Regions from separate parts of the Aeribacillus sp. FSL W8-0870 genome, predicted to be linked through region 1. Evidence: predicted binding sites of a transcription regulator. Region 1 holds the regulator's gene; the other holds the start of a gene.

Region 1 (6,565 bases):
AAACAGGCTTGAGCTCGTATATGGAGGCTCCAGCATTGGTCTGATGGGAGTGATTGCAAACACCGTATTAGAGTTAGGAGGCACCGTATTGGGCGTTATGCCGACGAATTTATTTCAAGGAGAGGTTGTCCACAAGCATCTCACTCAGCTTTATGAAGTCAATGATATGCATGAGCGGAAAGCAAAAATGGGAGAGCTTTCAGATGCGTTCATTGCTCTTCCCGGAGGCTATGGTACTTTTGAGGAAATATTTGAAGCGGTTAGCTGGGGGCAGCTTGGGATTCATGAAAAGCCTGTGGCGTTGTTAAATATCGATGACTATTACACGCCGGTAAAACAGATGATTGAGAATGCGGTAGAGGGAGGCTTCATGCCTGAAACGCATAAACAGTTTATGATTTTTGCAGACAATCCCTCTATATTAATAGATAAACTTCGTGCGTACAAACCGCCTTTGAAGACAAATAAGTGGATCGAACTAGATCGATAAATGAAAATATCAGAACTTTACTTCGCCTTTAGCTTTCTGATCAGTTTGTCTAAAAATGACAAGCTGATCAGAAACGTCAATGTTTAGTCGTTTATGCTTTTTTCAAGAGCTTTCAGCTTATGTTCAAGCTGTTGAAGCGCATCATCAATTTGATTTGCATTTTTCTCTAAATAGATTGGTTCGCCAAATGCAACGACAGCTTTTTTCCCGGCAAAAAAATCTTTTAAACTTTTTGGACCATGATAGGTTGCAGGCAATATGGGAACGCCGGCTTTCATCGCAATTGTAACCGCGCCTCTTTTTAAAGGAACTTCCTCGTCTGTTCTTGTGCCGCTCGGGAAAATTCCAACAACTTTATTTTCTTTTAACAGTTTCAAAGGAATTTTTAGTGCGCTCGGTCCAGGATTTTCACGATTAACTGGAAAAGCATGCATCTTTTTCAAAAACCAACCTATGAGCGTGTTCTGAAACAATTCTTTTTTGGCCATATAATGGACATGAATTGGAAAAAGTGCTGCGGCGAGCAAGACTACATCTACCCAGCTGCGATGAGAGCATGTAACAATAAAACGATGGTCTGCCGGAATATGCTGCTTGCCTTTGACTTCTAGCAAACTAAAAATTTTAATGATCAATATTGCAAGTTTTCCTGCTAAATGATAAATCATTTTGTTCCCCCCCCGAATGACTTCCAGAAATATGTTTGCGTTGCAAAAGATCTGTATTTTCGGTTAGGGCGCATGTCGATTTTGTCTGCGTTCAGTTTAGCATTTTTACGTGATGCATGTAAAGTCGGTAGTACATCGTCAACGAATCGTCTTATCCAAAGTCAGTCAGTGAAAATACCGCCGTTTCATTGGAGGATGGGCAGCCGTATTCGGTGTTTTTTAGATGAACAAGTATTTGTGCTGAAGGTTATTGGCACTGGATAGAAGGAGCAACCATATCAATAATAAAATGCTTTAATTGGAAAAATCAATTTTAATAGCAGTTACTTTGTTTCTATAAATTTTATACTTGATGATACAAAATATTGAGAGTAAAGAAGAGAAGAAGCAGAAAAACAAACATCAGTGCAATCTGTCTTTTTTATTTAAAAAGCAAGAGAGATAATCAATCCAGGCATCAGCGTAAAAAAATATGTAAGATAATCTGACATAAAACTTCAATTCTCTCATTGAATGGGATACACTGATAGGGAAAAATTTGATCCAATCGTGGAAATAAAGAAGAGTGAATTTGGATCGGTGTGATGTCAATTTCTATTCACTCAAGTTAAGATGGGGTATTATAGTGAGCATGATGAATCGCCAAAGCAGGGTAGGTAAAGCTTTAGCGATTATCATATATGTTTACTCACTATAAAGAATAAATGATGGAAATGACCATTTTTCTATCTTTTAAATGACTCCTTGTTCTACCATTGCATCAGCGACTTTTTTAAATCCTGCAATGTTAGCGCCGACGACAAGATTTCCGGAGCAGCCGTATTCATTTGCAGCGTTGACGCAATTTCGGTAAATGTTCTTCATGATATCACGTAATTTTGCGTCGACATCTTCAAAGCTCCAAGATAATCTTGCGCTGTTTTGAGCCATTTCTAATGCTGAAACAGCAACTCCGCCTGCGTTAGCAGCTTTTGCAGGTCCAAAAAGAATATTGTTTGATAAAAACACGTCGATCGCTTCTAATGTAGACGGCATGTTGGCGCCTTCTCCAACAGCTTTGAGTCCGTTGGAAACAAGGAGTTCAGCTGCTTTTTTATCGATTTCATTTTGAGTAGCGCATGGGAGGGCAATATCGCACGGAATGGACCAAATTCCGGAACAGCCTTCATAATATTCTGCATGAGGATGTTCATTTACATATTCTTTAATTCTTTTTCTTTCAACTTCTTTTAACCTTCTAACCGTTTCAAGATTAATTCCATTTTTATCAAAAATGTAGCCATCAGAGTCGCTGCATGCGACAACTTTTGCACCTAATTGTGTTGCTTTTTCAATCGCATATATGGCAACGTTCCCAGAACCAGAGACAACAACTGTGCTTCCTTTGAAGCTTAATCCATGGTCTTTAAGCATTTCTTCAACAAAATAAACAGTTCCATACCCTGTCGCTTCGGTTCTCGCTAGGCTTCCGCCGTAACCAATGCCTTTTCCGGTTAACACCCCAGCTTCAAATCCGCCGCGTATTCTTTTATATTGGCCAAACAAGTATCCGATCTCTCTTGCGCCAACTCCAATATCACCGGCAGGAACGTCAATATCTGGTCCAATATGTTTGTAAAGCTCTGTCATAAAGCTTTGTGTAAATCTCATAATTTCCCCATCTGATTTACCTTTCGGATCAAAATCAGATCCGCCTTTTCCTCCGCCGATCGGCTGCCCAGTCAATGAATTTTTGAAGATTTGTTCAAATCCTAAAAATTTAATAATGCTGGCGTTGACGGTCGGGTGAAAGCGCAAGCCTCCTTTATATGGCCCAATTGCACTATTATATTGCACTCTAAATCCGCGGTTTACACGCACTTTTCCTTCGTCATCCACCCATGGAACGCGAAAAATGATCAATCTTTCCGGCTCAACAATTCTTTCAAGTATTCCGTGTTTTATATATGTAGGATGTTGAGCAAATACAGGCACAAGCGAGTCAAATATTTCTTTTACAGCTTGAAGAAACTCAGGCTCATTCGGATTTTTTTCTTGCACGGATTGAAATACTTCATTGACATATTGCTTTGCATTTTCCAATTCACTTTGTTTCATAAGTAATTGATTCATAGCACCTCTCCTATACCTAAAATTTAAGCAGTTAGAAGAATTCAAACAATTCAGTAAATCATCCCGGCACTGGCTAAGGAAGCGAAATCTACAATAAAAAATTCTACAACAAAATAAATCAAAAAACAATGACTGTTGAGAATTGTTGCATAATAGCTTTGCATGCAGGCGCGGAGAAGGCGCCTGAAATTTGTTTCATTGAATCTAGCTTGTCTGCATACATATTGATTAGAAAACATTTTTAAAAATTTAACATCGCTAAGAGAGGGAATTTTGAAAATTTTATAAAAAGAAAAAGGATGCCTCACCTGTTTTGAGACATCGAATATTCAGTGTATGGAGCGGTATAGCCCGATCACTTTTCCGAGTATTGTCACATTTTTTAAAATAATCGGTTCCATTGTTGGGTTTTCCGGCTGAAGCCGTATAAAGTCTTTTTCTTTGAAAAACCTTTTTACGGTCGCTTCATTGTCGTCTGTGAGCGCGACAACGATGTCGCCGTTATTGGCTGTTTGCTGCTGTCTGACAATAACTAAATCTCCGTCCAGAATGCCTGCTTCGATCATGCTTTCTCCGACTACTTCAAGCATGAAAAGTTGATCATCACCTGATGCAATATGATTCGGAAGCGGAAAATATTCTTCGATGTTTTCAACGGCAGTGATCGGAATACCAGCCGTCACTTTTCCTATGACCGGCACGTTGATCACATTGTTTGTTAGAAGGTGGCTGCCATCATCGTCCAAAATTTCAATGGCTCTCGGCTTTGTGGGGTCTCTTCTAATCAGTCCTTTGCTCTCAAGCTTTGCTAAATGCCCGTGAACAGTTGAACTGGAGGCAAGACCGACCGCTTCGCCGATTTCTCTTACAGAGGGAGGGTATCCTTTCTTTTTTACTTCCTCCTTAATGAAGTTCAAAATATCTTGTTGTCTCTTAGATAATTTTGTTGACATGTCAAGCACCTCAGTCATATCAATTTGTGTCGATTATAGCATGATTTTTCCAAAAAAGCAAACGTAAGTTCGAATATTTGCTTGACAGAAACATGTGTTCCCTTTTATACTTAAAAACAAAAAACCGAACAAATATTCTGTTTCAGGGGCGGTTCTAAATGGATAAATTATCATGGTCTTACATCGTTTCTTTTTTCCTTGTCATCATGGCGGCAGTTTTGGCGATTTCGTATACTGGAGAAAGGGAAGAGCTCGATCATTATTTGGAGGTTCAAGTGAAGGAAGGGGACAGTTTGTGGAAAATCGCTGATGAATATAAAGAATATGACAATATGTCTCATTCAGAGTTTGTTAAATGGGTTCAGGAGCGAAACAATCTCCAAAGCCTTGTTGTAAAACCGGGGGAAACAATCGTCATTCCGATTGAAAAAAATAAATACTACAATGCTGAATATTTGGCAAACAAAGAATAACCGCAAGGAGCATTTAACATGAGAGCAGTCGTTTATGCAAGAGTCAGCACTGAAAAAGATGAGCAGGAAACATCTTTGAAAAGACAGAAGGACGAGCTGTTAAAGCTCGCAGCTGAAAACGGTATGGAAGTTGTTGAAGTGATAGAAGAAAAAGCGAGCGGGTATGATGTTGATCGTGAAGGGGTTTTTCAACTGCTGGAATTGATTGAGGAGAAAGAAATTGAAGCGGTATTAATACAGGATGAAACAAGAATTGGCAGAGGGAATGCCAAAATCGCCATTGTCCATTCCATTTTGAAACAAGGTGTGAAAATTTTCACCGCTGCCCATCGCGGGGAGATGGAACTGTCTGAATCAGACACGATGGTGCTTGAAATCATAGGAATTGTCGAAGAATATCAACGAAAAATTCATAATTTGAAAATAAAGCGGGGAATGTTGAGAGCTATACAAAATGGGTACAGGCCTGAAAAAAATTTAAAGAATAGAAATTCTTCCTATAAAAGAGAGCGAAAAGAAGTTCCGATCGAGGAGATTGACCGATTGCGGAAAAACGGCCTGACATTTTCAGAAATAGCGGCAACATTAAGAGGATTCGGCTATGACGTTTCAAAAGCTACTGTCCATCGCAGATATCAACAATTTTTGTCAGAAAAAGGAGAATCATAGCAATAATTGTTGTCATTAGTGGTCGCATTTAGTATGATAAAAGAGCGCGGCAAAAATATACAAGGGGTTCAGCTTATGATTTCAAAAGAAAAACTTAACCGTATTAATGAACTATCTAAAAAGTCTAAGTCAGAAGGATTGACGCAAGAGGAAAAGCTTGAGCAGCAGCAATTAAGGCAGGAATATTTAGAGTCGTTTCGTCGGGATTTTCAAAACACCTTAAAAAATGTTACAGTGATTGATCCGAAAGGTAATGATGTTACACCGGAAAAATTGAAAAAATTTAAAAATAAAAGGCTGCATTAACGGATGGGTGTTGCCTTATTGCAACAATAAAGATAAGATTATAAACTGAAAATACAGATGAGAGGATGATAATGGTGACTCATTCCATTCAAGATTTATCCATCATGACGATTCGAACATTATCCATTGACGCGATTGAAAAGGCGAATTCCGGACATCCTGGAATGCCAATGGGCGCCGCACCAATGGCTTATGCGCTGTGGACGAAATTTATGAACATTAACCCTGAAAACCCTAATTGGTTTAATCGAGATCGCTTTGTTTTATCTGCCGGACATGGGTCGATGCTGCTTTACAGCTTGCTTCATTTATCGGGTTATGATCTTTCCATGGATGATATTAAGTCGTTTCGTCAATGGGGAAGCAAAACACCTGGACATCCTGAATACGGACATACACCTGGCGTTGACGCAACAACTGGACCATTAGGCCAAGGAATAGCAATGGCCGTTGGAATGGCGATGGCAGAACGTCATTTAGCAGCTACATACAATAAAGAAGGATACAATATTGTTGATCATTACACATACGTCATTTGCGGTGACGGTGACTTAATGGAAGGGATTTCCTCTGAAGCAGCTTCCTTAGCTGGTCACTTGAAGCTTGGACGATTAATTGTTCTTTATGATTCGAATGATATTTCCCTAGATGGGGATTTAAATAAATCATTCTCAGAAAATGTAGAAGAGCGCTTTAAATCTATGGGCTGGCAAGTGCTGCGCGTTGAGGACGGCAACAACATTGAAGAGATTTCGAAAGCCATTGAAGAAGCCAAATTGGATGAACAACGACCGACATTAATTGAAGTAAAAACAACAATCGGATATGGTTCGCCGAATAAAGCAGGCACTTCTTCCGTTCATGGTTCGCCGTTAGGCCCAGAAGAGACAAAAT
Region 2 (6,565 bases), 1.4 Mb from region 1:
ATACATCTGGAAGAAAATGCATTTCAATTTTAATGATTCCATCGCCTCGGCATGCTTCACAGCGGCCGCCCTTCACATTAAAACTGAAGCGTCCTTTTTTATAGCCTCTTACTTTCGCTTCATTCGTCGCTGCAAACACATCGCGAATATCGTCAAATACGCCGGTATACGTAGCTGGATTTGAACGCGGCGTTCTTCCAATCGGAGATTGGTCAATGCTGATGACCTTATCTAGATGTTCAATCCCTTTCATTTCTTTATAGGCACCGGGTTTTGTTTTACTGTTATTCAGCTTTTGCGCCAAGCCTTTTTGCAATATTTCATTGACTAACGTACTTTTCCCCGAACCAGATACACCTGTTACTGCCAAAAATACACCTAAAGGAAATTTGACATTTACATTTTTTAAATTGTTCTCGCTTGCTCCTTTTATTTCAATATACCTACCATCCGGTTTTCTTCTTTCGACCGGCAATGGAATGAATTTTTTCCCTGACAAATATTGTCCTGTAAGCGAACGGTCATCATTCATCACTTCTTTTGGTGTACCCGCAGCTACAACTTGACCGCCGTGCACGCCAGCTCCCGGCCCAATATCGATCAAATAATCAGCTGCAAGCATCGTATCTTCATCATGTTCAACTACAATCAATGTATTGCCGATATCCCGCATATTTTGGAGAGCACGGATCAGCCTGTCATTGTCCCGTTGATGCAAACCGATAGACGGCTCGTCCAATATATAAAGTACTCCAGTCAGTCTTGATCCGATTTGCGTGGCAAGACGGATTCTTTGAGCTTCTCCACCAGAGAGCGTACCGGCTGATCTGCTTAATGTTAAATAATCAAGACCTACCTCAATTAAAAAATTCAGCCGTTCTTTTATTTCTCTTAAAATCAAATTGGCAATTTTCATTTCTTTTTCTGTCAATGCCAATTGGTCAAAAAACTGATAGGCTTCACGAATAGACAATTGAGTGACTTGTCCGATATGGCGTCCGTTAATAAGAACAGCCAGACTTTCCTTTTTCAGTCGATGCCCTTTGCATGTCGGGCACGGCTGATTCGTCATATATTTTTCCATTTGTTCGCGTATGAAATCAGATGTCGTTTCTTTATAGCGCCGTTCTATATTGCGGACCACACCTTCAAATTCTACATAGCCTTCCCGGATTTGCCCGAAATCGTTCTCATAGCGAAAATAAATTTTTTCCCCGCCGCTTCCAAATAAAATTTTATCGAGCAGATGTTTCGGTATATCTTTAACCGGAATGTCCATATCAATACCGTAATGGTTGCAAACCGCTTGAAGAAGCTGCGGATAATATTGAGAGCTTGTCGGCTCCCACGGTGCAATTGCGTGTTCCTTTAATGTCAAGTTTTTATTTGGAATAACGAGATCCAAATCCACCTCTAGTTTTGAACCTAAGCCGTCACAAGCATGACAAGCTCCGTATGGGCTGTTAAAGGAAAACATCCGCGGTTCAAGCTCTCCAATCGAAAAACCGCAAATCGGGCAGGCATGATGTTCACTGAAAAGCAGCTCTTCGCCATCGATGATGTCAATTATGACTTTTCCATCACCTAATTTTAAAGCTGTTTCAATCGAATCGGTCAACCGGCTTATAATCCCCTCTTTCACGATCAGCCGATCCACAACGACATCGATGGAATGTTTTTTATTTTTTTCAAGAGAAATATCATCGGTAAGCTCCATCATTTCTCCGTCAATCCGCACGCGGACAAACCCTTGCTTTTTTATTTCCTCCAATGTTTTCACATGCATTCCTTTTTTTCCAGACACAATAGGAGCAAGAACCTGCAGTCTTGTCCGTTCCGGATACTCCATAATCCGGTCAACCATCTGTTCGATTGTTTGCGAAGAAATTTCTATCCCATGCACCGGACATGTCGGCCGCCCGACACGGGCAAAAAGAAGCCGTAGGTAGTCATAAATTTCTGTCACCGTTCCGACCGTTGAACGCGGATTTCTGCTTGTCGTTTTTTGATCAATCGAAATGGCCGGCGATAAGCCTTCGATCGCATCGACATCAGGTTTATCCATTTGTCCTAAAAATTGGCGGGCATAGGCAGATAAAGACTCCACATATCGCCGCTGTCCCTCTGCATAAATTGTATCAAATGCTAAAGAAGATTTGCCCGATCCCGATAAACCTGTTACAACGACAAGCTTGTCTCTTGGAATCGTGACATCAATGTTTTTTAAATTATGAGCGCGTGCACCTTTTACAACAATTTTATCCATTGCCATATCCAATCATCCTTCCGCTTTCATCTCCAAAATTAGATCGCGCAGTTCAGCAGCTCTTTCGAAATCTAATGCTTTTGCAGCTTCTTTCATTTCTTTTTCCATACGGGCTATCAGTTGTTCTCGATCTTTTTTCGACATTTTGTTCAGCTTCACAGCCTTTTCCGTTTTATATTCTGCTTCCTCTTCCGCTGCATATGTCGCCCTAATTACATCGCGAATATCTTTTTGAATCGTTTTTGGCGTAATGCCATGTTGACGGTTATATTCCTCTTGAATCGCACGACGCCGTTTTGTTTCGTTTATGGCGATTTCCATCGATTTTGTGATTGTATCAGCATACATAATGACATGCCCGTTTGCGTTCCGAGCCGCCCGTCCGATTGTTTGAATAAGAGAACGTTCCGAACGAAGAAATCCTTCTTTATCTGCATCCAAAATTGCAACGAGAGAGACCTCCGGAATATCAAGCCCTTCCCTGAGCAAATTGATCCCGACCAACACTTCATGTTTGCCAAGGCGCAGGTCGCGGATAATTTCAATGCGCTCGAGCGTTTTAATTTCGGAATGGAGATATGTCACCTTAATCCCGATTTCCCGCAAATAATCCGTTAAATCTTCCGCCATTTTTTTCGTTAATGTGGTCACAAGCACCCGCTCATTCCGTTTAACCCGCTTTTGAATTTCGCCGATTAAATCGTCTATTTGCCCTTCAACAGGTCGGACGTCAATGGTTGGATCTAAAAGTCCAGTCGGGCGGATAATCTGTTCAACAACAACCGGCGTATGCTCCAGCTCATACGGCCCAGGGGTGGCAGAAACATAAATGACATGTTTCATATGCTTTTCAAATTCCTCAAATTTTAACGGACGGTTGTCAAGTGCTGAAGGCAAACGGAATCCATGATCGACAAGCACTTGTTTTCTCGCCTGGTCGCCGTTGTACATCCCACGGATTTGCGGAATCGTCACATGCGACTCGTCAATGACGATCAAAAAATCATCTCCAAAATAATCTAAAAGCGTATAAGGAGTCGAACCGGGCGGTCTTAATGTAAGATGACGGGAGTAGTTTTCAATCCCGGAGCAAAAGCCCATCTCCCGCATCATTTCTAAATCATATCTTGTCCGTTGCTCGAGCCGTTGCGCTTCCAAAAGCTTTCCATTCTCCCGCAGTTCATGCAGCCGTTCCTCAAGCTCCTTTTCAATATTAGCAATGGCAATTTTCATTTTTTCTTCTCTTGTCACAAAGTGTGATGCCGGGAAAATCGCTACATGCTCCCGCTCTCCAATAATTTCGCCTGTCAGCGCATCAACTTCACGGATACGGTCGATTTCATCTCCGAAAAATTCCACGCGGATACAATGTTCATCGCGCGAAGCAGGGAAAATTTCCACTACATCCCCGCGCACGCGAAAAGTTCCCCTGCGAAAATCTACATCATTTCTTTCATACTGCACATCCACTAAACGGCGCAGCAAGTCATTGCGCTCGATTTCCATTCCTGTGCGAAGACTAACGACCAGCTCACGATATTCTTCTGGCGAACCTAAACCATATATGCAAGAAACGCTTGCGATAATAATAACATCTTTCCGTTCAAACAATGCAGAGGTGGCCGAATGTCTTAATTTATCAATTTCATCATTAATGCTCGCATCTTTTTCAATATACGTATCTGTTTGCGGAACATACGCTTCCGGCTGATAATAGTCATAATAGCTGACAAAATATTCAACTGCATTGTTCGGGAAAAATTCTTTAAACTCGCTATACAGCTGTCCGGCAAGCGTTTTATTATGGGCAATGACCAGCGTCGGTTTGTTCACTTCTTTAATCACATTGGATATCGTAAACGTTTTGCCAGTTCCAGTTGCACCTAACAATGTCTGATGTTTTTTTCCTTGCCTGATTCCCTCCACCAGCTCTTTGATAGCTTTCGGCTGATCTCCTTGAGGCTGGTAATTTGAAACTAATTCAAACCGATCCATGGAACATCCTCCAATTCAGAAACTTATATTTTATTTTAACATATAATCAGGCTGAATCACCAAAAATACGAACTGACGTTTGATTTTCATAGACAATAAAAACCTGTCAATCGTGTTGAACAGGTTTAAGTAGATGTTTTCTTATCCTTTTTCATGCTTCTGGCAGCGATAAAACCAGCTGCTAAGCTGGCTACATCCAAAATGGCGATATAAATAGTATCCATATGACCTGCAAAATAAGAGGCAATTAATAAACCAGCCGTCAACAATGTCCCAACGACATGACTATATGTAACTCTTGTGAAAAATAAGACAAGCAAAAAAGGGGCGAATGCGGCAAACACAAGCTTGATCATAAAAAAACCTCTTTTCATCAACGGTTAAACGGTTATACCTTTATTATATGGAAGCCGTTCAAAAGCTTTCAAGCAAAACCACATACCGATGCTTTTTGAACAATAATGGCAATCAATGTTCTTTCACTATGAATGCTTTATTTTTGATTATGCTCCAAAAACGCCTCATATGCTAAACCGTTTGCTCCGCAAAGTCCCGCATTATCCCCTAATCCGGGCGGAACAATATAATCTGCAATGTTTTCTAGCACCACTTCATGGCGAACATAACCGTTTAATAAAGCTTGAACATTTTGATGTATAAGGGGGAACAATTGCTTTTGTTTGGCGACTCCGCCGCCAATTATTATTTTTTTAGGCGATAAAACGAGTATAAGGTTGGCAATTCCTTGTGCAATATAGTACGCTTCCAAATCCCATACTTTCTCATTTTTTTCTAATTCTTGCCCCTTTTTTCCCCAGCGTTTTTCTATTGCTGGACCGGATGCCATTCCTTCCAAGCAATCTTTGTGATACGGACAATTGCCGGCAAACGAATCTTCAGGATGGCGCCGAACAAGCATATGCCCCATTTCCGGATGGATTAGCCCGTGTACTAGATGTCCTTCAGAGATGGCACCGACTCCGATCCCGGTACCGATCGTCATATAAATGCAGCTATTCAGACCTTTCGCAGCCCCCCATTTCATTTCCCCCAGCGCTGCTGCATTGACGTCGGTATCAAAGCCAATTGGAATAGGGAATTCTTTTTTTATCGCTCCGACAAGATTTATATTCGCCCACTGTAGCTTCGGAGTAGATGTTATGTATCCGAATGTTTCGCTTGTGCGATCTAAATCAATCAATCAATCGGACCGAATGAGCCAATTCCAAGCGCTTTAATATCTTTATCCCGAAAAAATTTGACCACTTGTTCAAGCACTTCATCAGGCGTTGTCGTCGGAAAAGAAGTCCGCTCGATGATATTTCCGTTTTCATCTCCAATTCCACAGACAAATTTTGTTCCGCCCGCTTCAATTGCACCTAAAAGCATGCACAATTCCTCCCATGATTTTGTCCATAATGTTATGTCCAATTTTTCATTAGCGGCAGGTTGTCAAATTAATAAGATTATAATAAATGTCATATGTTTATGGAAGAGAAATATTAAAAAATGCAAGAAAAAAAGGCGATCAGCCATTAGCTGAAAGCCTCATTTAGAAGTTTTTTATTTCGTTCCCATAAAATCGTTAAACTAATGAGGGTCACTAAAACAGTCGCCCCCATATCAGACAGAATGGCTATCCAAAGCGTAAGCCAGCCTGGAATCGTCAGCAGCAGTGCAGCGGCTTTTAAACCTAGAGCAATCCCGATGTTTAACTTGATGATTCTGTTCACCTTTTTGGCGGTTGAAATAGCTTCAGGCAGCTTTCCTAAATGATCTTGCATTAAAACGATATCAGCCGTTTCAATTGCGCTGTCTGTTCCTTTTCCCATTGCAATGCCTAAATCAGCAGCTGCGAGCGCAGGCGCATCATTGATACCATCTCCGATCATTGCCGTTTTTCCTGAGAGAGACAGCTCTTTTACCTTTTCCACCTTTTCTTCCGGCAGAAGGTTTGCAAAATATTCACTTAAACCAACCTTTTTCGCCACTTTTTCAGCAGTTTTTTCGTGGTCTCCTGTCAACATGACAGTCCTCTTCACACCTGTTCGGTGAAGCATGCGGATCACCTGGCTGCTTTCCTGTCGAATTTCATCCGCTATACCGACCATACCGAGAACGTTTTTGTCATCTGAAACCAAAACGATTGTTAGTCCTTCCTGTTTAAAGGCCTTTATGTCTTCCTTTACATTTTCGCTGAGCGAAAGATGTTGAATCGTTTTTTCATTGCCGACACGGTATTCCTTCCCGTCTATCTCCGCTTTTATTCCCTCACCTGATGTTGCAACAACGGAGCGAGCCTCC

The links. The regulator LexA, encoded in region 1, represses DNA repair genes until DNA is damaged. The targets are predictions, from matches to a motif close to CGAACATATGTTCG.
Region 2: uvrB (excinuclease ABC subunit UvrB) is a predicted target of LexA. The motif match lies at 4,330-4,343, and genes of this name have one in related genera.

Annotation. Positions count from the first base shown of each region.
Region 1 is NZ_CP150165.1:2,209,337-2,215,901, reverse strand. It holds gene NSU02_RS10720 (TIGR00730 family Rossman fold protein) at 1-490, shown strand, start outside; gene NSU02_RS10715 (lysophospholipid acyltransferase family protein) at 574-1,158, opposite strand; gene gdhA (NADP-specific glutamate dehydrogenase) at 1,891-3,270, opposite strand; gene lexA (transcriptional repressor LexA) at 3,600-4,223, opposite strand; gene NSU02_RS10700 (LysM peptidoglycan-binding domain-containing protein) at 4,382-4,696, shown strand; gene NSU02_RS10695 (recombinase family protein) at 4,715-5,365, shown strand; gene NSU02_RS10690 (DUF896 domain-containing protein) at 5,441-5,671, shown strand; gene tkt (transketolase) at 5,743-6,565, shown strand, end outside.
Region 2 is NZ_CP150165.1:839,350-845,914, reverse strand. It holds gene uvrA (excinuclease ABC subunit UvrA) at 1-2,272, opposite strand, end outside; gene uvrB (excinuclease ABC subunit UvrB) at 2,279-4,261, opposite strand; gene NSU02_RS04055 (DUF2198 family protein) at 4,387-4,617, opposite strand; partial or broken gene NSU02_RS04050 (ROK family protein) at 4,755-5,650, opposite strand; gene NSU02_RS04045 (heavy metal translocating P-type ATPase) at 5,797-6,565, opposite strand, start outside.